DNA from 4 places in the Paenibacillus sp. FSL E2-8871 genome. Region 3 is predicted to be linked to each of the others. Evidence: riboswitches for the same ligand, from Rfam matches in the RefSeq annotation. Region 3 holds a riboswitch; each other region holds the start of a gene.
The links. A riboswitch is a leader RNA that binds a small molecule or an ion and turns the genes downstream of it on or off. The one in region 3 is predicted to bind cyclic di-GMP.

Region 1: another riboswitch for cyclic di-GMP. It lies ahead of NYE25_RS11585 (thiamine pyrophosphate-binding protein); the one in region 3 lies ahead of NYE25_RS24230 (transglutaminase-like domain-containing protein).
Region 2: another riboswitch for cyclic di-GMP. It lies ahead of NYE25_RS26195 (bifunctional diguanylate cyclase/phosphodiesterase); the one in region 3 lies ahead of NYE25_RS24230 (transglutaminase-like domain-containing protein).
Region 4: another riboswitch for cyclic di-GMP. It lies ahead of NYE25_RS22885 (anti-repressor SinI family protein); the one in region 3 lies ahead of NYE25_RS24230 (transglutaminase-like domain-containing protein).

What each region holds. Positions count from the first base shown of each region.
Region 1 covers NZ_JBBOBV010000001.1:2,503,382-2,510,763, forward strand. Annotated here, with positions in the region: gene serA (phosphoglycerate dehydrogenase) at 1-1,191, shown strand, start outside; gene NYE25_RS11570 (SDR family oxidoreductase) at 1,264-1,926, opposite strand; gene NYE25_RS11575 (helix-turn-helix transcriptional regulator) at 2,271-3,227, shown strand; gene NYE25_RS11580 (methyl-accepting chemotaxis protein) at 3,350-4,600, shown strand; cyclic di-GMP riboswitch class I at 4,793-4,888, shown strand; gene NYE25_RS11585 (thiamine pyrophosphate-binding protein) at 5,007-6,650, shown strand; gene NYE25_RS11590 (carboxymuconolactone decarboxylase family protein) at 6,661-7,029, shown strand; gene NYE25_RS11595 (hypothetical protein) at 7,068-7,382, shown strand, end outside.
Region 2 covers NZ_JBBOBV010000001.1:5,837,012-5,844,393, reverse strand. Annotated here, with positions in the region: gene NYE25_RS26200 (methyl-accepting chemotaxis protein) at 1-947, opposite strand, end outside; gene NYE25_RS26195 (bifunctional diguanylate cyclase/phosphodiesterase) at 960-3,194, opposite strand; cyclic di-GMP riboswitch class I at 3,317-3,403, opposite strand; gene NYE25_RS26190 (Zn-dependent hydrolase) at 3,636-4,877, opposite strand; gene NYE25_RS26185 (alpha/beta hydrolase) at 4,999-5,871, shown strand; gene NYE25_RS26180 (nucleoside deaminase) at 5,937-6,389, opposite strand; gene NYE25_RS26175 (cytosine permease) at 6,404-7,382, opposite strand, start outside.
Region 3 covers NZ_JBBOBV010000001.1:5,355,653-5,363,034, forward strand. Annotated here, with positions in the region: gene NYE25_RS24205 (glycosyltransferase 87 family protein) at 1-1,188, shown strand, start outside; gene NYE25_RS24210 (phospholipid carrier-dependent glycosyltransferase) at 1,178-2,956, shown strand; gene NYE25_RS24215 (glycosyltransferase family 2 protein) at 3,057-4,037, shown strand; gene NYE25_RS24220 (GtrA family protein) at 4,027-4,431, shown strand; gene NYE25_RS24225 (class D sortase) at 4,466-5,116, shown strand; cyclic di-GMP riboswitch class I at 5,241-5,321, shown strand; cyclic di-GMP riboswitch class I at 5,430-5,510, shown strand; gene NYE25_RS24230 (transglutaminase-like domain-containing protein) at 5,524-6,333, shown strand; rRNA gene NYE25_RS24235 (16S ribosomal RNA) at 6,705-7,382, shown strand, end outside.
Region 4 covers NZ_JBBOBV010000001.1:5,053,167-5,060,548, forward strand. Annotated here, with positions in the region: gene odhB (2-oxoglutarate dehydrogenase complex dihydrolipoyllysine-residue succinyltransferase) at 1-146, opposite strand, end outside; gene NYE25_RS22880 (2-oxoglutarate dehydrogenase E1 component) at 199-3,066, opposite strand; cyclic di-GMP riboswitch class I at 3,537-3,621, shown strand; gene NYE25_RS22885 (anti-repressor SinI family protein) at 3,648-3,803, shown strand; gene NYE25_RS22890 (helix-turn-helix domain-containing protein) at 4,012-4,341, opposite strand; gene NYE25_RS22895 (TasA family protein) at 4,501-5,109, opposite strand; gene sipW (signal peptidase I SipW) at 5,201-5,788, opposite strand; gene NYE25_RS22905 (hypothetical protein) at 5,790-7,064, opposite strand; gene NYE25_RS22910 (aldo/keto reductase) at 7,354-7,382, opposite strand, start outside.

The DNA of each region.
Region 1 (7,382 bases), 2.9 Mb from region 3:
GTAGGTGTAGAGCTTCGTGGCAAAACTTTAGGTGTACTCGGAATGGGCAGAATCGGTAGCGAAGTGGCTAAACGTGCTAAAGCTTTCGGTATGGAAATTCTTGCTTTTGATCCTTTCCTAACAGCTGAACGTGCTGAAAAGATGGAAGTTAAATTGGCTTCCGTAGACGATGTTGTTCGCGGAGCAGACTTCATTACTGTGCACACTCCACTTACTCCGGAAACACGCCATATGATTTCTCGCCCACAATTCGAAGTGATGAAAAAGGGAATGCGCATCATCAACTGTGCACGTGGTGGTGTAATTGATGAAATGGCATTAGTAGAAGCTATAGATAGCGGTATTGTTGCTGGCGCTGCGTTCGACGTATTCGAGAAAGAGCCGCCGCAAGCAGATCATCCTTTCCTGTCTCATCCAAAAATCATCGTGACTCCTCACCTTGGCGCTTCTACGATTGAAGCTCAAGAAAATGTGGCGATCGATGTTTCGGAGCAAGTGTTGCATATTCTGCGTAATGAACCGTTCATTAACGCGGTCAACATTCCTCCAGTTGCTCCAAGTGTAATGAATAAGCTTCAACCTTACTTCACGCTTGGGGAAAAACTAGGCAGCTTTGTTACCCAAATTGCGGCTGCTGCTATCCGTGAAATCCATGTTGAATACGCTGGTGATCTTTCGGATGTAGATACCCAACCACTAACCCGCTACATTGTAAAAGGTGTACTCTCCCGCCACTTTGCGGAGGACGTTAATATCGTAAACTCCATGCATTTAGCGAAAACACGCGACGTGAACGTAGTAATAACTAAAGCTTCTAAAACTAAAGGCTTTACCAACCTGATTACTGTTACTCTAAAAGCTGATCGTGACCAAGAGTATCTTGTTGCCGGCACCCTGCTGCAAGGTTACGGAGAACGGATTGTTCAAGTGAATAAGTTCCCAGTTGATATTGCTCCTGAAGGTCATCAAATCTTTGTATCCCATAACGACAAAGTAGGGATTATCGGACTCGTAGGTACATTGCTTGGTGAGAACGATGTAAACATCGCATCCATGCAAGTGGGACGTAAAATTGTTGGGGGCGCTGCAATCATGCTGCTGACCGTTGACAAAGCCGTTCCTAAGCAAGTCCTTGTTAAACTTGCTGGTTTACCAGAAATTAACACTGCTGAAGAAATCATCCTTCTTTAATCTATAATATAGAAAGGCCATTCCAGAATGTACTGGAGTGGCCTTTCTTATATTTTACGCATCTTTTTCTTCCTATATTATGAACGAAGAGATTATCCTTCCATCAATATCAGTAAAACCATACTTTTCAGCAAGCTTTCCAACCTGCTGCGGCTCACCGGACATAGACATAACCTCTGGATCAGCGGCTAGTGCAGTCACTGCTCGACCAATATATGTCGTCGATTCACTCATTTTCAGTTCCTCAACTCCATGCCAATGTTCCTCATCTGTATTCATGGCTTCTAGAACCGCTTCTGTTCTCATCCATCCAGGTGAAAGTGGAATAACCGCAATGCCGTCATCCTTTAACTCCTTCGACAATCCGAAAGCCATACGTAAAAGTGCATTTTTAGAAAGATCATAATAAAAGTTGCCTAAATATTTATAATGATCCCAGAAGGTTGTATGGATAATTAGACCACCAGTTTTAGCCTTGCGCATGAAGGGAATTGCGTAATAATTTGTGATCATCTGTGCTCTCACACCGGCATTAAACATATTGTCCCAATGAGCTGTAGGCAGCTCCCAAAAAGGCTTCTGCTCGATAGCTAAATCATTGCCTCCCCATACGTTGTTAACTAAGATATCGAGCCTCCCCTGCTCTTCAGCGATCTGACGGATCACTGCTTCTGTTTCTTGATCCTTCGTATGGTCACATCGTATTACCGCACCAGAGCCTCCACTCTCTTTTATTTCTCAAAGTACGCTATCTATGCTCCCCTTAATATGTTCTGTGACGGATACATCTGTGGTCCTCCCTGTAATATAGACAAAAGCGCCTCTTCTTGCTAATTCTAAAGCGATTCCCCTCCCGGCACCTCTGCTGCTCCCGGTAACCAATGCAACTTTCCCTTTCAATGTCATAGCCCTCAACCCTTTCCACATGAATTCGGATTTCAATATTCTGTGAACATTCCTTACGTTTTATAAGTATAGCCCGTATATATGACATCAACTGACATATATAATATAATCATGATTTAGAAATGATTAATGGTGATCGTCTAATCAATAATTCGAGGAGGTACAATAGCCTAATGAGAGCCGACCGTTTGTTATCAATATTACTTCTGTTGCAAAATCGTGGAAAAATGACTTCTAGAGAATTGGCCCAAACACTCGAGGTATCAGAACGAACTGTGTTTCGTGATATGGAAGCATTAAGTGCTTCAGGAATACCCATTTTAGCTGAACGTGGTCGTGAAGGAGGCTGGATGCTTACTGAAGGGTACCGAACCTCCCTAACGGGAATGAAGCCACAAGAGATTGGTTCACTGCTTCTGTCCGCTGACGCATCAATAATGAAGGATCTGGGGATACAAGACGACTACTCTTCCGCTCTTCTCAAACTAGAGGCTGCATCCTCACATCGACTTAGTAACCCAGCAAATTACCTAAGCGAGCGTATTCATATTGATGGCGCCAGTTGGCATCCTTCGGATGAGACTTATCCGTTCCTTTCTGTACTGCAGAGAGCACTTTGGGAGGACCGCAAAGTAAAAATCACTTATCTCCGGAGCAACGAGACAACGGTCCGTTTCATTGAACCTCTTGGGTTAGTTGCAAAACGCGGAGTATGGTATGTCGTAGCCAAAAGCAAAGATGAACTACGGACCTTTCGTGTGTCCAGATTAGTTAACGTTGAGGAGACTCATGAGTGGTTTAAAAGACCTGATGACTTTGATTTAAAACAGTACTGGGAAGAGTCCACCACTGCCTTTAAAGCAGCACTGCCAAAGTATCAAGTAAAGCTAAGGGTTAGAACATCTATCTTAAAAGAATTACAGCGAGAAAGATTCGTCTCTGTCCAATTGATAGAGCCAACTAGCAAAGCAGAGTGGGTAAACGTAGATGCCGAATTTAATACGATCGAGTCGGCCTGCCGGATAATCCTTTCTTTTAGTCCCTCGGTTATTGTACTTTCACCGCAAGAACTTTTAGAGATGGTAAAGTCTGCTATCGCAAAAATTTCCGCTATTTATGAGGATTTTTGACACGAAATCTAAAGAACTACTCCGAAAAGAAGATTTATGTCAGTTCTTACTATAGACCAATCACCTTTAAATCCCATATAATAACACCAATACATAATATTAATAAGGAGGACATTATACCAATGAACTGGATGCATAAACTTCCGTTAAAACAAAGAATTGTTGCCGGATGTTACCTCGTTGCCGCACTATTTGCTATTCCTGTTTTAGTTACTTTTATGATCTTAGGCAACATTATTTTGGGTATTGTTCTAATCGTAGTTCTTGCTGCTCTAACTTTCCCCGTGGCCCGCTTTATCGAGAGAACGCTTACATCTTCTTTTGATGACATCGCGAATGTATCTCATAGTATTTCAAAAGGGGATTTTACTAGTAGAGCCGATGAGAACGGGTCTATGGGGGACGTAAGTCGTTCCTTTAATACTATGATTGACAAGCTCAAGAAGATTTTGACAGAAGCATCACAAATCACTCGTCAAGTTATGGATGCAAGCCGTGGAATCGAAGATAAGAATCAAAATTTGAAAATTGTCATGGCACAGGTAGCCTCTTCGTCTAACGAGCTAGCTCTTGGTGCAAATGAAATATCTACGGATATCGCTGAAATGACAGAATCCATTAAAGATATTGAGAATAAAGTATCCAATTATACGAACTCAACGAAAGAAATGAACAGACGTTCAATACATACATTAGAACTAGTTGAACAAGGACGGCAGTCCGTTGATACTCAAGCTGAAGGCATGCGCAAAAACATCCAGGCTACTCAAAAAGTAGCTGATACTATCGAAGCCCTGTCTCATAATGCTCGCGGAATTACGATGATTACAAAAACCATCACAGAGATCGCTGAGCAGACCAACCTCTTATCGCTGAATGCCTCCATCGAAGCAGCACGCGCCGGAGAGCATGGTCGAGGATTTGCTGTAGTCGCACAGGAGGTTCGTAAACTTGCCGAGGAATCAACGGCTTCAACGAAGGAAGTCTTTGGCTTAGTTCGGAGCATCGAAACTGATATCAAACAAGCGATTGACAATATCGCTATCAACGAAGAAGTCGTACAGGTACAGAATGAGATGATCACTCAATCTGCTCATATCTTTGCTCAAATTGTGCAAAGTGTGCAGTATATTACCGAGCAAATCTCTTCCTTCTCTGCTGAAAGTGATCTGATGTTGGAAAGTGCCTTGAAAATCTCAAGTGCAATAGAGAATATCTCTGCAATCACACAGCAAACCGCTGCCGGCACCGAGGAAGTATCCGCCGCTATGAATGAACAAATTAATGCCCTGCAGTCTGTTGCTGAAGAAACTGAGAAAATGACACAGGCTGTGTTTAATCTACAGAAGACTATCCATATTTTCAAGTTTTAAGTCACTTGCAAAAATATATAAACAAGTCCAAAAACTCCTCCTAAGTTTTGACTTAGGGGGAGTTTTTTTTATATCTATTATTTCATAGGTTGGACAAGACTTTCGTCAAAATTCGAGTTAATTTGCGAAAATATATTGACAAAGGTTCTCTAGGAATATATTGTAAAGGAAAATTATTCTTATAAATTTTAAAATTAATATTGGCAAAATCTTCGAAAGAGGATGACGCAAAACCATGGATCTACAGCCTCATTTTTAATCAGAGGCCATGACTGCCAGGTTGCAGAAAACCAAGACGACTGAACAATTGTTCAGTCTCTATGGCGATTTATGCCACCAACCTGTGCCCTAATTCAGAGCACAGGTTTTCTAATGTTTGATTTTAAAATAACAATCAACTTGTGAGGTGTATTTTTTGAAGACAGTCGCAGATTACATGTCGGAAGCACTACGGAACCTAGGTGTTACCCATTCCTTTGGTATTATTGGGAAATCCATTTGTCCTATTGTTCTTAAAATGGTAGATTACGGTATTGAATTTATTCCTGGGAGACATGAGTCCAGTTCCGGCTTCGAAGCAGCCGGGTATGCGCTTAAAACTGGAAAACTAGGTGTAGCTTTTGGTACTTCAGGTCCTGGTGGAACAAACCTATTAACTGCAGCAGCACATGCTAAGGCTAACAACCTACCTGTCCTATTTATTACTGGCCATCAATCTATTAAAGAGCTTGGAATTCCCCAATGTCAGGACTCTACTTCTTTTCTAGCTGATTTAGCTGATATGTTTAGACCTGCCACCTTATATAGCAAGCTTATTGAACGTGGAGATCACTTTAACACAATCTTTAATCATGCCATATCCATTGCTTTGAGCGGTAATCGTGGTCCAGTTCACCTTTGTATTCCCTTTGATGTACAAACGGAATTGCTAGAGGAATGTAATATTGTAATCCCTGAACGCGAATCACTGGTTAGCCATGCTAATATCGACCGTGTACTTGATGCTATAAATAACTCTAAGAATCCAATAATTATCGCGGGTAAAGGCGTTAACCGCTCAGGAGCACATAGTGAGCTAATTCAATTAGCGGAAACATTTAATATTCCTGTAGTTACATCTCCAGGTGGTAAAGGGGCTATAGCTTGGGATCATCCACTCTATCACGGTCCAATTGGAGTAGGCGGTTGTACCCATGGGGATGACTTGCTGAATCAAAGTGATCTATTTATCGTTCTCGGGTCACGTTTAAGTGATATGACTATTTGTAATCTTAAAAGGGAAAATCATCCTGCAACATTAATTCAGTTTGATAGCGATCCGACTTTTGTCGGAAAAATATTGTTCTCTAAAACGATTCCAGTGACTGGAGATCTACGGGACAATCTAGTTTACTATCTCAATAATATTGACACGAACAACATCACAAAACGCGAAGCACCGACAAATTCCGATTATACCGAAGAGCCTCCGATTTTACCAAACCTTTCACTTGCATCGGTCTTGAGTACGATGAGTGATTTGATTCCTTATAACAGCACAGTCTTTGTTGATGATGGAAGTCACGGTTTCCATGCTGCGAAATGGTACAAGGTTAAGAAACCGGGCAGTTTTGTTTTCGATGCTTACTTTGCTTGTATGGGTAATTCCATCGGAATGGCGATTGGTGCAAAGGTTGCTGCTCCAGAAGAAACGATCTTCTGCATTACAGGAGATGGCTGCTTTATGATGCTAGGCGCAGAGATTAACGCTGCTGTCTGCAAGGATATTCCTGTCATATTCATTGTTGTGAATAATAAACAGCTAGATATGGCTCTAAAAGGTATGGAAAAAACTACAGGACGTATTGACGGAACTATCTACGAAGTCCCTATGGATGCTGTGAAATTCGCAGAATCACTAGGCGCTAAGGGTTACAAATGTGAGACAGCGGAGGAGTTCGAAACAGCCATCAAGGATGCTGTTGCCATCAACCGTGTTGCCGTCATTGAACTGCTAACAGACCGTGATGAGGTCCCTCCGACTGCTCACCGTACTTTGAACCTAAATTAGGAGGTCACTTATGAAAGACAATGTAAACAGTGGTCTGAACCACTTCACGAATCTCTCTGGAGACTACGGAGCTAAAGCACTGGCTCCGATTAAAGAACATTTCCCCGATTTGGCTGAATTTATTATGGGGAATGCCTACGGCGATATTTTTCAACGCAACACAATCGAAGCTGACTGGAAGGAAATCGCAGTTATCTCTGCCCTGATTTCGATGGGTCAGTTTGATCAATTGGGTGTTCATTATGTCATGGCTCTTCGTGTGGGAGTTACTGTAGAACAACTCAAAGGTATTCTATTACACTTAGTACCCGCTATAGGGGCACCTAGAATCATCACCGCTTTTAATATTCTTCTCGAAACGATTGAAGAAATAAAGTAACTATTTTCAGTAAAATTAAAATATCGGGAGATGTTAACGTGGGACAGTTTATTTTAAAGACAGACACTACTAAAAAAGTGATCAATATTGAGCTGGAAGGAACATTTTCTGAAGAAGATGGTCTGAAATCTATCCAAGCTTATCAACAAACTATTAATCCTATCACTCCAGCTGACTATGAATTACAAATCGACTGCAGAAAGCTAAACGTAACTGCTCCTGATGTTGTGCCTCTTTTGGAAGGTTGCTTCGTAATGTTTAAGAATGATGGATTTGTAAAAGTAAATCTAACCCTTGAGAATAACCCAATTCTTAAAATGCAGCTTGCTCGTCTGGGTCGTAAAGCAGGACTA
Region 2 (7,382 bases), 480 kb from region 3:
ACTTCTTCTGTTGTAGCACTTAAAGATTCACTTCCAGAAGCAACCTCTTGCGAGGAATTATAAATTTGATCCATTGTAGCATTTACTTCCTCAACTGTTGCAGATAATTCTTCACTAAGTGCACCTAACTCTTGTGCTGAGGAAGAAGCACTAGCTACGATGGTTTGTACTTGCTCTGCCGAATGATTAAGCGACTTCACGATTCGACCAAATTCATCTTCAGCATCAAACTTAGCTCTTTGAGTCAGATCTCCTCGACCAAACGCCTCTGAAAAGTTCAGGATAATGGTTACTGCTCGTGAGAAATATCTTCTCAAGGACAAATATGAACCGATTGAAATCAGGATAACGAGAAAAGCAACAATGATATTGACCGTAAGTCCTTTTTGAAATAGCTTCTTATTCTGAACATCTGCATTTTGGGCACTTCCTAAGTTCATTCCAACTAATTTTCCAAGGTCTTCATTTCGTTTCGTATTTAACGCTTCAAGATTTGAAGTGGTATCTTCACTAGGATCATATGTAGGTGTATTCAGCATCTTCTCAAGCATCGGAAGCTGAATTTGCCGATACTGTTTCGTTAATGATAAAACTTCAGCATAAATCTCCTTTTCGTTTGGGAGGGAACGTGTTTCTTCATACTTATTCAAGATTCCATTGTTTTCAGCTTGAAGCTCAACAACTTTCTGATAACTCTCTTGAAGTTCGCTTGGATCATGACTAGCGATCATCTTATTCGTTAAGGTTACTATTTCATGATTATTTGATTCGAATTTCCCAAGTGCATAAACTGACGTAAGATCGTTCTTATACATACTTCTAGAGTTCGCATACATATTGCTGAAATACACACTACCAACGATCGCAATGATCAGAGCACCTAACAGTAATATTGAATTAGTAACAGTAATTTTGCCTACGATAGTCCAATTTCTCATTTTCCTCATGCTTTGCACTCCCTATGTACTTTTAATTAAGCTTTCATATTCTACTACTGGCATTGGTTTCGCGAAATAGTATCCTTGTGCGATTTCACAATCTATTTGTTTCAAAAAATCAATTTGCGCCTCTGTCTCAACTCCCTCTGCCACAACTTTCATATTTAAATCCCTAGCTAGTTTGACCATACTGGCAATTACTATCTTCCCTGTCTCATCATTTGACTTACTCATCAGAAAAGCCCTGTCTAACTTAATGACATCAGCAGGGAAATATTGCAATACATTTAAGGAACTATAACCTGTCCCAAAATCATCGATAGCTATGGAAAATCCTTTACGTTTCAACTCCAACAAAATATCTCTAACAAACTCTAAATTTTGGAATACAATAGACTCGGTCAGCTCTAACTCTATCAATCTAGCAGGTACCTGGTACCTGTTAATAATATTCGTCAAATGGAGCAGGAAATCATTATGGTATAGGGTTATAAGCGATATATTCACTGAAATCGGAAGTGGCTGGATTCCTTCCTGGATCCATTTACTCAACATGATACATACTGATTTAAACACCATTAAATCTAATTTCACAATAAAGCGATTCCTCTCAAATATGGGGATAAATACTGCAGGAGATATAAGTCCCTTCTGAGGATCATTCCATCGAACCAATGCCTCAGCGCCATGAAAACTGTTCACTCGCAGATCCATTTTAGGTTGTAAATATACTATAAATTCACCATTTGTCATGGCAGCATCCATCTTTCTTACGATGTCTTGCTCTTCGTGTATCTGCAATAGCAATTGTTCGTCAAAGAAAGTGCATGAGCTCTTGTATCCACCTTTAATGGACTTACAAGCGATTCCTGCTCGGTCAATACATGTGAGGATATCGCTCTGACGATCATCTATACAGTAAATTCCACAATTAATCACTAGCCTAAAACCTTCTTCATTTCCAAACGTATAGTCGCTCATTTGTTCAGTAAGTACTTGTATACGGATGAATAATTCCGCCTTATTGTCATACGAAGTGAAAAGAATAAAACGATCACCCCCTAAGCGTCCAATGACATCCTCGTCTAATGTGTTTGCTGTTAAGCTATTAGCCACTTGAATCAAAATACTATTTCCTTCATGAAAACCGACAATTTCATTTATGTATTTAAATTGTTCAATATCAAATTGCAACACAGCAAACTTTGTATTCGGTTTCTCTTTAAGTAAATACTGAGCATCTATAACAAATTTATTCGTTCTAGAAAGATGTGTTAACTCATCCTCAAAGGCAATCCTCTCCATCTGTTTCCTAATTTTGCTCTTATTTAATAGAATGTTAACAAATATGATCAATAGTAAGACAAACATGATTACACATAATAGAAAAGTCGCCTGACTCATTTGAGACGCTTTGGCCATGATCAAATCTTTCGGTATCACGGAGAGAATATACCAGTCCTCAACCCCCTGGATGCCAGAATAACCAACCATTTTGCTATCTCCGTTAATCCAAAATATTCCTACTCCAGATTTTTTTGCGGTTATGTTCTCTTTAAAGATTTGCAGTTGTTTCTTATTTCTAGAATCAATACTTATACTTTCGAATATGTTATCAATTGTCTTATCCTCTTCGAGATTCTTCGATTGGATAATGACTTGTCCCTTTTGATCAATGATTTGAGAATAACCATGACCTTTAAAGAAGGAAACTGCAAGAGCATCATAAAGATCCTGTGTATATTTGCTGGCAGATAAAGCACCCTTCACTTCACCTTTAAACTTAAGTGGACTATTGATCGTGATAATTTCTTTATTGGAGATCTTATCTAAGAATGGATCAGAAATACTGCTAATACCCTGCAGAGCCTTTTGGAACCCTACTTCATCTGATACATCAAACATTGTCCCATCTGATGCGTAAGCTTTACCATCTGGGCTGTTGATGCTAATTCGAATAAAATTATATTTTTTATCAAAGTGATGCAGATATTTTTTGGTCTTATCCCAATCCATATAATTGATTTCCGAAATAGAATCAGCAATTCCATCTAATGAATCTAATCCACCCTGTATCATATTTCCAATCGATCTACTCGCATGTATCGTAGCTTCTGATGTAGCAGCAACCGCTTCTTGCTCATAAGAGTTAGCAGTCCATTTTATGAAATAGTAAGAGCACCCCCAAAATATCAACGTTGCCATTATGACGAGGCCTATCATTCTCCATACTCTCAGTGGTTGTGTCTGATCCATGTACTATCATCCTTTTTCCGATTTATTACGTTTTTTTATTAGAAAACGAGCAAAAAAAAAGCCGCTATCAGAATGATAACGGCTGCATATGCATCAAAAAATAAGAGCATGAAACTCCCACTGCATGCAACCGGCTGTCATATCTATAAATAGATTTAGACCCTATGGCTTTGTGTCCCTATTTTTCAATAGGTTTACCAATATTCTGTTTTACTATTTTTAGTCCTAAATACTCTATTAAAAATAGGCTACCACCAAAAGACCTATCTCCGCTGTGATTTAATTTTTTTCAATGGGAAATTTTTCACAAACCTCAATGTTAACTTTAATATAATATTTATTAATGTAAAGCAACAATTCTGCGAACAATTATAAAATTAGATACTAAAGCCCAATGTAACATTTATATATGTCACATTGGGACTTACTTCTCAACACGAATTATGTTTGTCTTACAAACGCATAACGAAGAACAGCTTCTTCTAAAATATCAATCCCCATAATGATATCATCCAAGTCTGTATATTCATTAGGATGATGACTAAGTCCATCTACAGAAGGAACAAAGATAAGCCCTACTGGGCAAAGTTTGTTCATGTTCATGGCATCATGCCCTGCACCACTGATCATCCGTTGACTCGATATCCCCTTCTCTTCACAAATGGATTCTAGAACATGAGTGATCTCATCCGATAATAGGACTGGTTCCTCGGAGATGATTTCCGTACTCGCAATTTCAAGTTGTCTGCTCTCTTGTACTGAGGCTATCGTCTGATATAAATGATCTAACACACGTTGCCTGGATGCCACTGAAGTAGATCTGATATCAATTTTAATTTCCACTTCTCCCGGAACCACGTTCATAGCGCCATTCAAGATATCTATCACCCCTAGCGTCGCAACCGTTCCAAATTCTTGTTCGAGTTTGGCTCCCTTCTCAAGCTCAAGTGCTATTTCTGAGGCACCCAGAAAAGCATCTTTTCTCATATTCATAGGTGTCGTTCCAGAGTGGGATGCCTTCCCTGATATTTGAATATGAAGCCTCACGGGTGCAGCAATTCCAGTCACAATTCCTATTCTTTTATTATTGTTTATTAAGACAGGACCTTGCTCAATATGTAATTCAAAAAACGCTTTTAATTCTTCATTCTCTCTACTCGCCTGATCAATACTGTTATAATCCAGTGCACATAGCGAAAATGCCTTTTCCATTGTAATACCGTCTTTGTCCTTCAAAGATCTATATTTCTCCTTCTGAAATAACCCTGACATTATTTTGCTGCCTACTGTTGAAATACCAAAACGCGAGGATTCTTCACAGGCAAATGAGATAATTTCAATCGGATGATCCGTTTCAATCCCTTTTTCGTTTAGACGTTTGATCACTTCCAAAGCAGCCGTTACACCTACTACCCCATCGTACTTCCCACCTTGGTATACCGTATCCAAGTGAGAGCCCATTACAACGGGTGGGAGCCCTTCTATCTTTCCATTTCTTCTAGCAATCACATTTCCGCAATGATCCATCCGAATATCTAAATTTTCAGCCTTGCACATCCGCATAAAAGCACTCGTACATGTCTGCTCTTCATTTGTATAGGCAATTCTAGTGATGCCCTTCTCACCCGAGTTATATTGATTAATATTATCAAATAAAGCCTGATATCTTCTCTTTCTATCCATGCTAATATCTCCAATCCTGGGTATTCATGATTATGGTTTCATCAAAATTCGTGAATGATATACAATAGAGGTAGTGCTAGTCTTTAAAAATTACTTACTTGATGAGGTGTAATGGGTAACTATGAAGAAGACCATTATTTTTAAAGAAAATGACTCATTTACAATTAAAGCTGATTTTTATGAAACAAATCGTCCCCAAGCCCCTGCTATTGTGTACATTCACGGAGGCGGCCTGCTTTGGGGTGATCGAGAAGATCTATCCGAGGAAATGATACAACTTTACACTAATAATGGCTTTGCGCTATTTTCGATTGACTATAGATTAGCCCCTAGGTCAACCCTATCTGACATCCTTGAAGATGTCCAAGATAGCCTTCTTTGGTTAGAAAAGGAAGGACCAAAACAATTCTCCATTGACCCCTCGAGGATCGCTGTAGTGGGAAGCTCAGCAGGTGGTTTCCTTGCACTAAGCACAGGAATGTTTACCCATAAGCCACGTGCGATTGTTTCCTTCTATGGATATGGCGATATTAGCGCTCCATGGGCACTCGAACCAAGTAAATTCTATTGTGAAAAGGATATCGTCTCCATGGAGATTGCAAAAGGTACAGTGTCCGATCAAATCATTACGAGCGCAAGCGTTGACGAGCGTTTTCTTCTCTATTTATATGCAAGACAATCCGGTCGTTGGATCGAAGAAGTGACAGGCTTGAATCCTTCTCTACATAAGGAAGAACTTCTCAAATTCTGTCCTATTCATCATGTAACTAAGGAATTTCCCCCTACATTGTTACTTCACGGAACGAACGATGTAGATGTGCCATATGAACAATCGGTATTCATGAGAGCTGCGCTAGTGAAAGAAGGAGTAGCGGCAAAGCTTATTACTATTCCAAACGGAGAGCATGTATTTGAAAAAGATTTCGATAACCCTGTTGTGCAAAAAGCTCTTCATCAGGTGATTGATTTCCTTCAGCTTCATCTTGCTGAGTAGGTCTGTAGAAGAACAGGAAAATCCGGCACTAAAATAGTGCCGGAAAATATAGGAGACCGCATGAATTATTTCTTGTTTAATTCGTGGAAATGCGTCCATAAATGATCGCAATCTTCTCTAGCTTCCACTTTAATCATATTAACAACACTCTCATCATGCCCCACAAAATATTCGCGAAGGTGAATGTCAGAGAAGCCATGCTCTTTCGCATCATCTCTTGTGCTGCAATAATGAACTTCCTTAACCCCTGACCAAATAATAGCGCCCATACACATCGGACACGGTTCACAGGTGGCATAAATTACACAATCCGATAAGTCCATCGTGTCTAGCTTTTTGCAAGCTTCTCGGATAGCTACCATTTCCGCATGTGCAGAAGGATCCGTATCTCTCATCATCGTATTGCTAACCGCTGCAATTACTTCATCGCCTCGGACAATCGTTGCACCAAACGGGCCTCCAAATTTCTTGTTCATACCCTCAATCGTTGCGTCTACAGCCAATTTCATGTAATCCATTTCAAATTCCTCCTCTAGTTTAATTGGGATGATTTTAGTGTTTTGCTAAAGATGGTGTATAGAACAAACGAAACAATTAAGCCACTAAAGAAAGCAAAATCATTCATCCTAACTAGGAAGGGGATACCCTTAAGAAATGCACCTGACATAGGAAGGATGAAGCTGACTGCTAAAACAGCCATCGCAACAGGATTGTAACCATTCTTATATTCACCATTGCTACCTGCTGGGACATAGATATTATCAAGATTTAATACTCTTTTCCGATGAATAAAGAAGCTTGAAAGCATAATACCCGCAATTGGACCAAAGATGGACCCAATAAAGCTATAGAAGTAGAATAAAGTGGTTGTACTTTCTACCAGCTTCCATGGCAAAATCAAAGTTCCAACAACGGCTGTTAAGACACCTGCAGTCTTTACAGTGAATTTTTTCGGGAAAAGAGATGACATTTGCAAGCCAGCTGGCAATAGGTTTGCAAACACTACGAAGGCGATTGCTCCTACGTTTAGCGCTAGAATCAATACAACAACCGCGAAAGTGTTTTCAATTTTATCAATGGCATGAACGATATTGAAAATCGGTTCACCAAACGCAATTTCTGTACCCGCGATTAAGGCCACACAAGTGATAGCAAAAAGAATATAAGACAAGATAAACCCTACTGGCAATCCAATCATAGCCGCTTTTGGTGATTTCGCACGATGTGTGAAGTCCGACATATTCACAACAGGACCCGCCCAGTTAGATACCAATGCACTCACGCAAGCAATAAAGACTAATGGACTTGAGCTTGGGTTCGCTGGTACATACTCTAAAATCGGACCAAACCCTCCAGCAATCTTGATCGCCCAAACAGCAGCACCAATAATAAACACATACACTACCGGGGAAGACCAGTTACCGAACTTACCTAATGTTTTCATTCCACCTAAGAACAACAGAACCGTTGCTGTCCAAAGAATCGCATAGGAGATCATTGTCGGGAATGCT
Region 3 (7,382 bases):
ATGGTTGATTTAGGTCCAGGCAAGTTTTATGAAGAAGGGTATTTTGCCGATTATCCTCCTGGTTATTTGTACATTTTGTACATGCTTAGTCTTATTCGCGGTGTTTTTGGCTTTGCGCATGGTTCGGGTGGAGAAAATCTGCTATTCAAACTGCCAGCGATTATTTCTGATTTGGTATTGGGTTACTTCATATATCAAATGTCCCGCAAAAAACTCGGCTCAGGGATCGCTTTTGGCTTAACGCTATTATTTCTGTTTAATCCGGCGGTGCTTGTTAATTCAGCGGCGTGGGGACAAGCGGATTCGTTCTTTTTGATTTTCCTGTTGCTCAGTATCCATGGCGCTGCGAACAAAAAGTTTGTTCAATCCGCGATTTTGTTTGCATTAGCAACTTTAATTAAACCACAATCGTTAATATTCACACCGGTATTATTGTTTGCTTTCTATCATCACCGTGCTTGGAAGCAGCTTGGATTTGGAGCTTTGTATGGATTAGGGATATTCGGATTGCTCGCGGCACCATTTTTCTGGAATAACGGTGGTTTAGTTGGCCTTATTAATCTGTATAAGAGTACGTTATCTTCCTATCCCTATTCTTCTGTGAATGCATTTAATCTATATACACTGACTGACCCGATGTGGTCATCTCTTGACCTAACTTGGTTAGGTATTACTTACCGTGTATGGGGCTTCATATTTATTTTAGTGGCAGTAGCCATAGCAACGTTTTATTCCTTCAAAAAAGATCGCTTGGATTTATCCAAATCCTACTTTATCGGTATGGCGCTCATTGTAGTAGTCTTTGTGCTTGGAACCAAAATGCATGAACGTTATATGTTCCCTGCTGTTATTCTATGTATGTTCACTTATATAGCGAGTCGGGATCGTAGGTTTTTATCCCTATTCCTTGGATTCAGCTTAACGCAGTATATCAATGTGGCTTATACGTTAACTCATCTAAATGCAGGTGTAAATCCAGGTGCAGATGGAATCGTTTTGGTTACTTCTATAGCTAACCTGTCATTATTGCTATACATGCTCTACATTGGTTATGACGTGTATGTTCGTGGGGGAGTAAAACCTCTTCCAGCACCACCAACACCTGAAGAAAAATATGAAGAAGACCTTAAAGTCGTCGAGCAAATAAGACCGCACCAGAAGGGAGGAAGATTGAGCGATGAAGTTTAAGCGTATAGATTGGATATATATTCTTGCCATTACTGCCGTTTACGCGGCAATTGCTTTATATAATTTAGGTTCTACTAAATCTCCAGAGACCTTGTGGGAGCCAGCTGCCAGCGGTGAAAGCTTCTATGTAGATCTAGGACAGAGTAAACAATTGGAACGCGTGAATATCTTCGGTGGCGTAGGTACCGGGAAGTTTAAGCTCGAATTCAGTGAGTCCCCTGATGTCTGGAGTAGTCCGCTGGATGTAAGCGAGGATGTTGGGAATGTCTTCATCTGGAAAAGCCAACCTCTGAACGTTGCAGCAAGATACGTGAAGTTTACAGTCACCTCTCCAGGGTTCACTTTAAATGAAATGGCCTTCTATGAGCAGGGAGGCGAAAGAGTACCTCTTCCTATAGCCGGTGTTACACCGGATGCTAATGCAGTCGCTAAAAGAGGAGAGCCTGCCAATCTTTTTGACGAGCAGTCGCTCATCCCTGAATATTCTAACTTTATGAATAGCACTTATTTTGACGAGATCTACCATGCACGGACAGCTTATGAATATACACACGGGATTGTGCCTTATGAGAACACGCATCCACCACTAGGCAAGCTATTGATCGCAGTAGGGATGAAACTGTTCGGAGTCAATCCTTTCGGCTGGCGTATTATCGGAACATTGTTCGGGATTGCCATGCTGCCTCTCATTTATGTAATGGCACTACGGCTCTTTAAAAAGAGCAAATACGCAGCACTTGCAGCTGGGTTGTTCGCACTGGATTTCATGCATTTCACACAAACAAGAATCTCTACGATCGATGTATACGGAGTATTCTTCATCATGTTAATGTTTTATTTCATGCAGCGATATTACACTATGAATTTCTTCAGGCAACCCTTAAGAAAAACGCTAATTCCGTTGTTCTGGTCCGGTCTATTCTTCGGAATTGGTGTCGCCTCCAAGTGGATTGTATTGTACGGAGGAGCTGGGCTGGCCATTATGCTAGCTATCTCGCTCTTCGAGCGCTACAGAGAATACCAAGCATCGGGACGGTTGCTCGCGGAAGGGAAGATCAAAGATAAGGAACTGCTGGGCACCTGTCGCGAAGCCGTAAATTCGTTCTGGAAAAATACCATTATTACGCTAGCTAGTTGTGTTGCATTCTTCGTAATCATACCGGTCATTATTTATAGTTTATCTTTTGTTCCGGGTTTATCTGCATCCGCAGAGGGCTTTACTATAAAAGGGTTGATTGATTCCCAAAAGAATATGTACAACTATCACAGTCAGCTTGTAGCTACACATCCTTTTGCGTCCTCCTGGTGGCAATGGCCGTTTATGAAGAGACCAGTCTGGTTCTTTAGTGGCAGTGAGGGTTTGCCGCAAGGTCAGGTCAGCAGTATAGTGACTATGGGGAATCCGCTTATCTGGTGGACGGGTATTTTCGCAATGCTGGCAACGCTGTGGATTACACTGAAACGCAAAGATAAGACCCTTTATATGATCTGGATCGCCTTTTTCTCACAATATGTTCCATGGATGCTTGTCCCAAGGGAAACCTTTATCTACCATTATTTTGCTATGGTTCCTTTTATGATTCTTGGTATTGTATATATAATGAAGTTGCTAGATAGCAAATATCCTGAGGCTCGTTATGTTAGTTATGTCTATGTGGCTGTTGCTTTACTGCTCTTTGTCGCGTTCTACCCTGTCCTGTCAGGGATGCAGGTAAGCGGAGATTATGTGAAGAATATGCTGCGTTGGTTCCCATCTTGGGTTTTCTAAGATTTTTTTAAAATATCTATAACAATAAGTTTATGCTTACAGCGTTATTATGAAGTACAGAAAGATGTAACGCTCCATAAAGCTTTTAGGAGGAATAAAGGTGAAAGCCAGATATAGTGTAATTGTGCCCATGTTCAATGAGGAGCAAGTAATTAGCGTTACTTATGAACGTTTGAAAAAAGTAATGGACGAATGCGGCGATACTTATGAGCTAGTCTTCGTAAATGACGGAAGTCGTGATCGTTCGGCCCAGATGATTCGGGAGATCAGTGATCGGGATGAATGCGTCAAGCTAATTGACTTCTCGCGTAATTTCGGACATCAGGTAGCAATTACAGCTGGCATGGACTATGCCGAAGGTCAAGCGGTTGTTGTTATTGATGCTGACCTTCAAGATCCACCGGAGGTCATTTTGCAAATGATCGAGAAGTGGAAAGAGGGTTATGACGTTGTGTATGCGAAGCGGCTGAAGCGCCGTGGAGAAACGATGTTCAAAAAGGTAACGGCCAAGATCTTTTATCGATTGCTCAGCAGCATGACAAGTGTAGACATTCCCACGGACACAGGTGATTTCCGTCTTATTGATCGTAAGGTATGTGATGTCTTGCGAGGTCTCAAGGAAAAAAATCGGTATGTCAGAGGTTTAGTGAGCTGGGTCGGCTTCAAGCAGACGATGGTGGAATATGAGCGGGAAGAACGATTTGCAGGAGAAACTAAGTATCCTCTTAAGAAAATGATTCGTTTTGCGCTGGATGGGATCACTTCCTTTTCGCATAAGCCACTTAAGATTGCTACGTATGTCGGATTCTTTCTTTCCTTCTCCAGCTTTCTCTATTTATTCTTCGTATTGTTTCAAAGAATCTTTTTCACCTCATGGACGGTTCCAGGTTGGGCTTCCATTGTAGGGGTCAATTTGCTCTTTAACGGTATCGTTCTGATGCTGCTAGGTGTAATCGGTGAGTATATTGGACGGATTTATGACGAGTCTAAGGATAGACCGTTGTATATTGTCAGTGAGACCATAGGATATCGTAACGAAGAAGAAGTGGATCGCCGGAAGGATTACAAAGATGTCAGATAAGAACTTTCGGACTGCTTTCATACAGTTTCTCAAATTTAATGCTGTAGGTCTGGTAAATACCCTCATTGATTTCGTAATCTTCACATTACTGAACTCACTTGGGATGGTATATGCGTTGGCACAGGTGATTTCTTATAGTGCAGGGACAGCGAACAGCTTTATTTTGAATAAAAAAGTAACCTTCAAGGATCGTGATCGTGGTAATAAAGAGGGTTTTGATAAGACGCAGTTGCTGAAGTTTATCGTACTGAATCTGGTAGTACTCGGAATATCGCTGTTGCTAATGCATCTGTTGACTGACAAACTAGGCATTCAAGTGTTGATCTCTAAGGTATTAGTAACGTTTGTGACGGTGATCATTAACTTCTTCGGAAGTCGTAAATGGGTATTCTAAAGTTCAGTAGAACCAATCTACGGAGGTGAAAATCATGCGTAAATTCTCGTATGTGCTCATACTGGCGGGGATCCTTATCATGCTCTATCCAAAAGCTAACGAATGGTATAACGACTGGCAGCAGGATAAGCTATTAGAATCAGCTGAACTGAGCACCAGTGAAAGTACTCCACCACCTGATCTAAAGAGCAGATATGCCGAGGTCACTCAGCTACTAGCGGAGGAATCAGCTTTAGATGCACAAGCACAGCCGCAAGAAACAGAAAAGCCGGAACCGGAAATTGAAGTGGGTGGCAAAGTTATCGCATTAATTGAGATCGATAAGATCAATCTGAAGCTACCTGTATTAGAAGGGGCTACTAAAGCGAATATGAAGCATGCTGCGGCCCATATGAAAGAAACAACTCCAATAGGAGAAATAGGGAACGCCGCAATAGCTGCACATAGAGCTAGAACTACGGGCAGATTGTTTAACAGGCTGAATGAGGTTGTGATTGGGGATACGATTACGGTAAAGACTAGCGATCAGACTTATAATTACGAGGTTTATGATATTTCTGTTGTACTTCCTAGTGATGTGTCTGTTCTAGACGGGAATAACAAAGATAAAATTCTTACTCTAATTACGTGTGACCCACTAGTAGATCCTACACATCGTTTGATTGTTCATGCCAAGCTTTCCTAATCGTTGACGAGAAATAACAAGAAAACTCAAATACAGAGAAATAACTATAAAATAATAGTAAATCTAGCAATTTTGTTCTTGTTTACGAGGATAAATATGGTAGTATAAGACTATAAAAGCTAAACACGATAAACGGCAAACCTATCGAAAGGTAGGGACGCAAAGCTAAAGGGCCTTCCCGAAAGGATGGCAGCCAGTTACCGAATGAAGAGGCTTTTTTTGTTTTTATAAAATATATAAGAATCTTAGATTCATATTTCTACTTGGACTGATTCTGTTAATTTGTCTAGTGAAATTAGAACAGATAGAGCTTATACGATAACGGCAAACCTATCGAAAGGTAGGGACGCAAAGCTAAAGGGCCTTCCCGAAAGGATGGCAGCCAGCTACCGAAAGGGGTTTTATCCGTGAAAAAGGTTTATTTTATGATGGTGGCGCTGTTCGTACTGATTACTGCGGTTCCGGTAAGCACAGCTCAAGCCGCAAGTGTAGATGCAAGCTGGTTGATTACATCGAAAGTGGCTCAAGGTGTTATTGGAATTAACTATGATATTCCGAAAGATAAAAGAATCAAACTCATGATCACTAAAGACAACAGCAGCTATACATATAACTTATATGCTTCTGGACAAGCTGAGGACTTCCCTTTACAACAAGGTAATGGTACTTATAAGGTTTCTGTTCTTGAGAACACAACCGGCAATAAATACAAAGCGTTATATTCCGAAGTAGTAGACGTAACCATGAGTGACTCGAATTCCGTATATTTGGGCTCCGTACAGAATGTGAAATGGAGTTCTTCTGATAAAGCGATCCTTAAGGCCAAAGAGCTTACAAAAGGCAAAACAACAGATGAAGAGAAAGTTAAGGCAATCTATAACTATGTAGTTGCTAATGTACAATACGATTATTCTCTTGCTAATAACGTAACAACAGATTACATTCCGAACATTAACAACACTTTGAATACTAAAAAAGGAATCTGCTATGACTATGCTTCTCTTTTTGCCGCAATGCTGCGTAGTGTAGATGTGCCTGCTAAATTGGTGATGGGGAATACTAGCTACGTTACGCAATACCATGCATGGAATGAAGTGTTGATGGATGGGAAATGGGTTACTATTGATACAACGGTAGATGCATCGTCAGCGAAGAATAAGAAGAATACGGATTTTATTAAGGCTTCAAGTAAGTATACTGCAGCAAAATACTATTAATTTGCATCGCTAGATTCATAACTCTATTAAATAAACAACTAGCTTAATAATTAAGCTAGTTGTTTATTTTTCTATTAGGGGTTGCTTTTCTATGAATAGATAGGTTATTATAGTTAAGCGTTGTTAGACAGCGTACAGGCAATGTTTGAGAGAGTTATATAAACGGATTTCGAAAAATAAAGCTTGCATTACTGAGAATAACATGATATATTATAAGAGTTGCTGCTGAGACATTAAACGGCGCCAACGAGAACTTGATCTTTGAAAACTGAACAACGAGTGAGTAGGAAATCACGAAAGTGAAATCCAAAATTAGAGAATTAATTTTCTCGTCAGATGTTTCAAAATGAGCATATCGCTCTTTTCAATACTAATTGGAGAGTTTGATCCTGGCTCAGGACGAACGCTGGCGGCGTGCCTAATACATGCAAGTCGAGCGGAGTTATTTTGAAAGCTTGCTTTCAAAATAACTTAGCGGCGGACGGGTGAGTAACACGTAGGCAACCTGCCCCTTAGACTGGGATAACTACCGGAAACGGTAGCTAATACCGGATAATTTCTTTTTTCTCCTGAAGAAAGAATGAAAGACGGAGCAATCTGTCACTGAGGGATGGGCCTGCGGCGCATTAGCTAGTTGGTGGGGTAACGGCCCACCAAGGCGACGATGCGTAGCCGACCTGAGAGGGTGAACGGCCACACTGGGACTGAGACACGGCCCAGACTCCTACGGGAGGCAGCAGTAGGGAATCTTCCGCAATGGACGAAAGTCTGACGGAGCAACGCCGCGTGAGTGATGAAGGTTTTCGGATCGTAAAGCTCTGTTGCCAGGGAAGAACGTCCGGTAGAGTAACTGCTATCGGAGTGACGGTACCTGAGAAGAAAGCCCCGGCTAACTACGTGCCAGCAGCCGCGGTAATACGTAGGGGGCAAGCGTTGTCCGGAATTATTGGGCGTAAAGCGCGCGCAGGCGGTCATTTAAGTCTGGTGTTTAAACCTTGGGCTCAACCTGAGGTCGCACTGGAAACTGGGTGACTTGAGTACAGAAGAGG
Region 4 (7,382 bases), 300 kb from region 3:
GCACTAATTTCCAAATTCACTTTATCCGTCTCTAACTCAGCAAGCACATCACCTTGACCTACCGTGTCGCCTTCTTTAACCAGCCATTTATAGATGGTTCCTTCGGATATAGATTCTCCCAGATCGGGTACTAAGATTTCTGACACAGGCCGTTACCTCCCCAAACATAATGGTTTACGCTATTGTGATACCGTCCTCTTAAGAGGACGGTACAGCTGTTTGTACTTGTGAATTTGCTTTTAGGGCCTCTGAAACAATTCTACGCTGTTCAAAGCTATGAACATCTGCATAACCACTCGCAGGACTGGAACGTTCAGGACGTCCGATATATCTCACGCTAGTGTTTTGCGGTGCGATGGCCCGTAACCGAGGTTCGGTATAACTCCATCCGCCCATATTCTTCGGCTCTTCTTGCACCCAGACAATTTCCTGAAGGGATGTGAAGGAGCTTAAGTGAGCACTCAGTTCATGTTCTGGGAACGGATAGAGTTGCTCTAAGCGCAGTACATGTAGCCATGACCAATCTTTGTCTGAAGCAGCTTCTAGCTCTGTTTGGATGTCGATAGCTACTTTACCGCTGCAGACTACTAGACGTTTGACCTCACCTGGCTTCTGGCCTAGCAGAGGCTCAGCTAACACAGGCTGGAATTGTCCGGAAGCGAGCTCAGTTCCGGCAGATGTGCTGCGCGGATTACGAATGAGACTCTTCGGCGTCATAATCACCAGTGGTTTAGCGTCTTCCTGTCCACATAAAGCAGCTTGGCGCCGCAAGACATGGAAATATTGAGAAGCAGTGGTCAAGTTAGCAACGGTCCAGTTCTCTTCCGCGGATAACTGTAGGAAGCGTTCCAATCTACCACTGGAATGCTCGGGTCCCTGTCCCTCGTAGCCATGCGGTAACATGACGACGAGATTGCTGCGCTGCGTCCATTTCGCACGTCCAGCGGCAATGAACTGATCAAATATAACCTGACCTGCATTGGCGAAGTCGCCATATTGTGCTTCCCAGATGACGAAGGTTTCTGGTGCGAACACATTATAACCATACTCAAAGCCTAGCACAGAAGCTTCAGATAGCGGACTGTTATATACGCCAAAGGAAGCGCGAGAATTACTTAGCTGATGAAGCGGAGAGAATAATTCTCCTGTCTTGCTGTCGTGCAGCACCAGATGGCGGTGTGCGAAGGTGCCACGCTGTGCATCCTGACCGCTAAGTCGAATTGGCGTTCCATCCTTCAGGATGGTTGCGAAGGCGAGGGACTCAGCGAGTGCCCAGTCGACCTTTTCACCCTCATTCAGTGCGTCCTTGCGACGCTGCAGAATTCGCTCCAGTTTCGGATAGACTTGGAATCCATCAGGTACGCTCAGTAGCTCACGATTAATCTCTTGCAGACTGGAGATCGGTACGGCTGTAGTGCCTGCCGCTGAGCGATCTGTATGAAGAGGAATGAAGGCCTTTGGTTCTTTTTTCTTGTGATTGCCTTCCTTCATACTATCGTACGCACGTTGCAATACGCCTTCTGTTTCAACGTGCATCTTTTGTACATCTTCAGCTGTAAGAATTTTTTCACGCTGTAGCCGCTCCGCATACACCTTGTAAACGGTTGGATGATTGCGTACCTTACCGTACACGATAGGTTGTGTAGTTTCAGGATCATCCATTTCGTTATGTCCATGACGACGATAGCCGATGAGATCAATAACGAAATCCTTTTTGAATTGATTGCGATATGCACTAGCTAAACGAACGGCTGATATACAGGCCTCAGGATCATCAGCATTGACATGGATAATTGGAATTTCATATCCTTTGGCGATGTCACTCGCATAATGCGTTGAACGGGAGTCTTCGCTTTCTGTCGTAAAGCCGATCCGGTTATTAACAATGATATGGATCGTCCCGCCATTCTGATAACCTTGAAGTTTGCCAATATTAAGTGTTTCTGCAACAATCCCTTCACCTGGAAAAGCAGCATCGCCATGCATCAGTACCGCCATAGCTTTACTGGTATCAATCTTCGGCAATCCGGCTGTGCTCCGATCTTCTTGAGCAGCACGAGTGAAGCCTTCCACGACAGGATTGACGAATTCCAAGTGACTTGGGTTATTCGCTAGTGTTATTCTTGTGCGTACGGTTTCTCCTTCACGGACAGCGCGATCTGCACCCAGATGGTATTTCACATCACCCGTCCAGCCATAGTTAATGCCTGTAGAGCCTTCGGAAGGGAAAAGCTCCTTGTTCGGAGAATGATGAAACTCTGAAAATATAATGTCATAAGGTTTGCCCAAAATATGTGCAAGAACGTTGAGGCGACCACGATGCGCCATGCCCATCAGAATATGCTCTGCGCCGTCATGCGCAGCAGCGCGTACGATTTCATCCAGCATCGGTACGAGAGCGTCATTGCCTTCCAAGCTGAACCGCTTCTGACCCACAAAGGTTTTGTGGAGGAAGGTTTCGAATTGCTCTACTTGGATCAGGCGGTTTAGCAGCTCTTTACGTTCTGCATTATTTAAAGGCGCTGGTGAGCTTGTGGATTCTGCCTGTCTGTTCAACCATTTCAGTTCTTGTTCTTCATGCACATGCCCGAATTCATAGGCGATTGTCTTGGTGTAAGCCTGACGCATACGCTGAACTGCATCCCATCCGGTATGCACATCATTCGGCGCATTCTCCCAAATGAGCGTGGCAGGTAGTGCGAGCAGATCCTCACGAGTCAGCTCATAGGTTTCGAGTTCAAGATATTTAGCCATGGGATTGTGATCGCGCTCAAGCGGATCAATATCAGCGGCTATATGGCCATATATACGAATATTAGCGATTAGCTTGGAAGCTCTTACTGCCTTTCTAAGCCATTCGGTGTCTCCCGAAATGCGAGGCTGTGGAGCCGGTTCGCTATCCGGTGTTAGGGGTGGGGGACCCGAATTTGTAAAAAGCTCGCGATAATTATTCTCTACGGTGGAAGGATCTTTCACAAACTGTTCATATCTTTCTTGAATGTAGCCTAAATTGGGTCCGTAATACTTACTCCAAATGGATTCGTTATAGGGCTCTTTGGCTGCCATGAATACATCCTCCTTAACGGATGAACTCCATACGTGACATTTTGTGTCAACGCTTACTGGAGCTGTGATGATTGCGGTTTCATTTCTCATCTTATTGTGCTACTTTCCACACGTGTAATCAATTCATTCTTTCGTCCAATACGTTCGCAAAATGGTATGGGTTAGCTTGTTCTAATGAAAAGAACGCTGTTTCTTCTCATTACCCATTCCTAAGGCCCACTAAAATGATTCTAATATCCTTATTTTTAACTAATAGGGAAGGAAGTATCATTCTATCGGCTTAATTAATTTTATGAATAGGACGAGTATCGTGTTAAAAGGACAAGATATCGCACAAAAGAGCTTCTATTTTTTGTTTTTTAATGGAAAAACTAATCAGAAATCGACACACTTTTCCACTTTAGTATAGTATAATGTTATTGCAGTTAGCGATTTTCATATATTCAAAGTAGATCCTTTCGTGTAAAGGGTCCAGTAAAAGGTAAACCTGCCGAAAGGCAGGGGCACAAAGTCGCGGGTCTAAGGTAGAAATACTATGACAGCCGGATTGCCTGGGGACTAAAATCTTAGGAGGAGATTTTTTGGACAAGTCCAACCAGGGAAGCAACAGAGAACAGCAGGTCATTGATCTAGACGTAGAGTGGGTCCATTTATTATTAGCAGCTAAGAAGGCTGGCATAAAGGCAGATGAAATTCGTCGCTTCTTTCATGAGAAGACAGTGCAAGCCGTGCAGTAATACATTCAGTGCGTAATATTTTAAAAAAGGGCACAGCGATAACTCGCTGTGCTCTTTTTCGGTGTATATGAAAGTATAAGTTTCACACCGTATATGATCATTGTATTCTGCTAGAATACAAACGCCTTCGCCGTCCGTGTTAGGAGAGCGAAGGCGCTTATGTTTAATAGTATGAGTAGAAGAGGATCTTATCAGGTCAGATGGAGGATTAATCCTTCTGATCCAGGCGCCATTTCTGGTAGTCCAGAAACTCCTTGAATTCGCGTTTGCTTATGCCTGAGGCCATAGCTTCCTGCACCAATCGGAACCATTCCGAATCTAAAGGTGATTCCTCAGCATCATTAGGCTCTCCATAGAGCAAAGCATGGATGGATACCTGAAGCGCGTCGGCGATCTTTTCGATAAACTGGATTGAAGGATTGGACTGGATGTTTCTCTCCACATTGCTAAGATACGACTTAGCAACATCCGCTCTGTCCGCAAGCTCAGATAGGGACAATCCCTTTTCTAGGCGGAGATGCTGGATACGTTGGCCCATATTTTGTGGCACTATGCTGACGCCCCTCCGTAATTTTTGTTATTAGTATAGCAAATATCATTAAATTCGACAAAGTTTATTGTAAAGAGAAAAGCAGCATCTACTTATCCGCTTTCCGGAATAAGAATCTGCTGCTCTTCGAATGGAAGACTTATTAGATTATCTAGCGACTCCAGCAGTTTGCTTAGCTGTGAAATCCCAAGTCAGTGTCAACGAATCTTTTTGGAAGTAGTTTTGCTCTTCACCGTTATCAACAAATTCGAATTGAACGGTGAAGCCATCATTTGTGCCGGCTTTGATACCGTTTGCTTCACCCCAGATTGCGTCAAGTCCAGTGTTTTTTACTAGATCCGGAGTTTGAGATTTCAAATCAGCCAATGTAGTTTCCCATACTACAACCTCCGGAACAATAACACCGCTTTTATCTTTATTCACCAGGAATTTAACTTTAATGAATTTAGCTAAATCGTTAGCGCCGTTGTTACCGCCCACATCATTAATGGAGGTAGTTGTTTTAAGGAGGATAGAGCCGATATCAAGTGTACCGTCATTTTTCAGTTTGAAGTCTCTTTTGATAGTATCACCTGGCTTCAGATCCTTCAAATCAACGATAACCGATGGATCGGAGTTCAAATCGAGTGTACCTGCAGCAAATGTAGCAGTGCTTTGTGCAGTGTCACTAAAGTAAGCGAAGGTTCCGCCACCAATCAATGATAAACCCAGTGCTGCTGATGCTACGCCAAGACCCAATGTTTTCTTGATACCCATAATTAAAATTCCTCCTCGGTTTTTGTGGTTTTTTTATAAAAGTTATATATTGTAACTTCCGGTTCGTAAGCGGAAGCGGACAATCAACGGATTACTGTATTTCAGTTGGAGGTGGAGAGGTAGGAAGCATAGCAGCATTTTTCTTTTCGAGTGCAGCTACAGCCTTCCATGATGAATACAGGGCATAGAGCAGGAGCATCAAGCCTGGTACAATCATGAGCACAACACTTCCAGCTTTGGAAACTGCGAAATTCATAGCGTAACCTACGTAAGGTACGGTGACCCCGGTATACTCAGCTACAACATTCGTGGAACTGGTAGGGTTCATATCAGGTGCATCATTGTTATCACCTTTCGTGCGATACATGGCTTCACCGGTAGCGTTATTCATTGTTGCTTCTACAACACGGTGAGTAATGAGCAGGTTTTCTTCATTTCTAAAGGTGATCACATCGCCTTTTTTGAAGCGATTCATATCTCCTCCGGGTTTTAAAGCGACAATCGATCCGGTTTGAATCCCTGGTTCCATCGAACCTGAGAGTACCGATTTGATCTGGTATCCGAAGAAGGCAGGTTCACCGCCGGAGGCCTTTGATAAAACTACGGCTACCACCAGCAGAATGAATATCACAAGCATGATGCTCGATAATGTATTGTTGATCATTTTTTTAATCCGCATATTATTCGCCACCTTTAACTTGTTGAGGGTCCGAAGGGGCTGGTGTTGCTACCGGTGGGGAAGTGGTTGTATCTTCCGCTTTTGGCGCCTCCTGAGGAACCGCTTGCTGTGGTACATCTTTTGGAATCGTTAGCTCTTCACCAATTTCCGGAACGACCGGGTTAGTGGCTGGGGCTTCAGGCTGTTCTTTATTTATGTTCTCTGGAGTAGCTTCACCTTTCGGTGGAGTCACTTCCGTTTTTGCTTTCTCCTCAGCTTCAGCTTTCGCTTTGTCCTCAGCTTCTTGCTTTTCTTTTTTCTCCAGTGCCAAACGTTCTTCTTCTTTCTTCGTTTGTTCCAGCGCCTCTAGTCGGGCTTTCTCAAGTGCTTCCAACTGTTGTTCACGGGTTTGACTGATCAATTGGAGCTGACTCTGAAGATTGCTGATTCCTGAAGTAGCCGATTCTTTAAGATCATTCATTTCAGTATTGAGATTTTCATAAGTGGAGGTAAGTTCGCTAGAGATATTGCCGGCCGGCTGACTAAAAGGAATCAGGAAAGGTAACGGCTGCTGAAACGCCTCGTTGCGTAACTCGGGTTGTCCATATACATCACTGGTCACTACCGAAGCAAATGGAAGCCCGATGTCGTGTATGGAGTTTAGATATTGGATGACTCCCTTTAAGGAAGCATTCAGGGATTCAGAGATTACACCGCTTTGATTCAGGCTGCTTTGCAGCTCTCTGAAGAATTGTTCATCCTTGATTTCTAGACAGTTTGAATCTAGAGAGGTCATATATCCTCCAATCTGGAATAGGACGGCTGCTGCTGCGTTCAGCTCTCCATTGATTTCGTTCCAAATTTGGCTGTTGGTGGCCAGTTGCTCATTCACGCCATCGATTTGAGATTGAAGCGCGGAGATTTGCGAGGAAATCTCTTGCGCTGCGACATCAAGCTCATCCAGCGTCATGCCTTCTATTCCCGAAACGTCTGAGAGACTGCCTGAAGGGGTATAGCTTTGAAGCGATCCTTTTAAAGCAGTAGCTCTTTCGATATGATCTTTGAGTTCTGTTAGAAGCCCCTTGATCGAGTTTGGAAATACTTCGCAAAAGCTAATTGTGCTAGTGGTTTGCGTAGTAGCTCCAAAACCACCATAGGTACTACCCACTTGCTGCGAGGTAGTCAGAAACAAGACGGAGACAGCCATTCCTGATTGCAGAACACGTAATCCGATTTGCTTCTTTCGTTTAGGTCTTCTTTTTGCTGATCTGGGTCTCAGAGGAATACCTCCCCTCAATGTCTTGAGTTTCTTTGGTTCGTTATTGTTGTTCTTTATTGAGAACAACTTCTGTAATGAATAATACATGGAATAAATTGAAAAGAAAACTGTCAATAAGTCTCGTTTGTGCTCTATAAAGAACAAAAACGTTAATTTATCTCTATTTATCTCGTTTTATCGCTTGATATCTATTTTTATTCGCAATAGAGAACGATACATAGGAGAGGAATGTATTAAAAATAGCCTAATCATGCGAGAGGCACGATTAGGCTATTAAGAATTCTTGCGAGTTTAATTGTGGGCTCAGTTAGGGAAGACGAGTACCACGTGAACTAA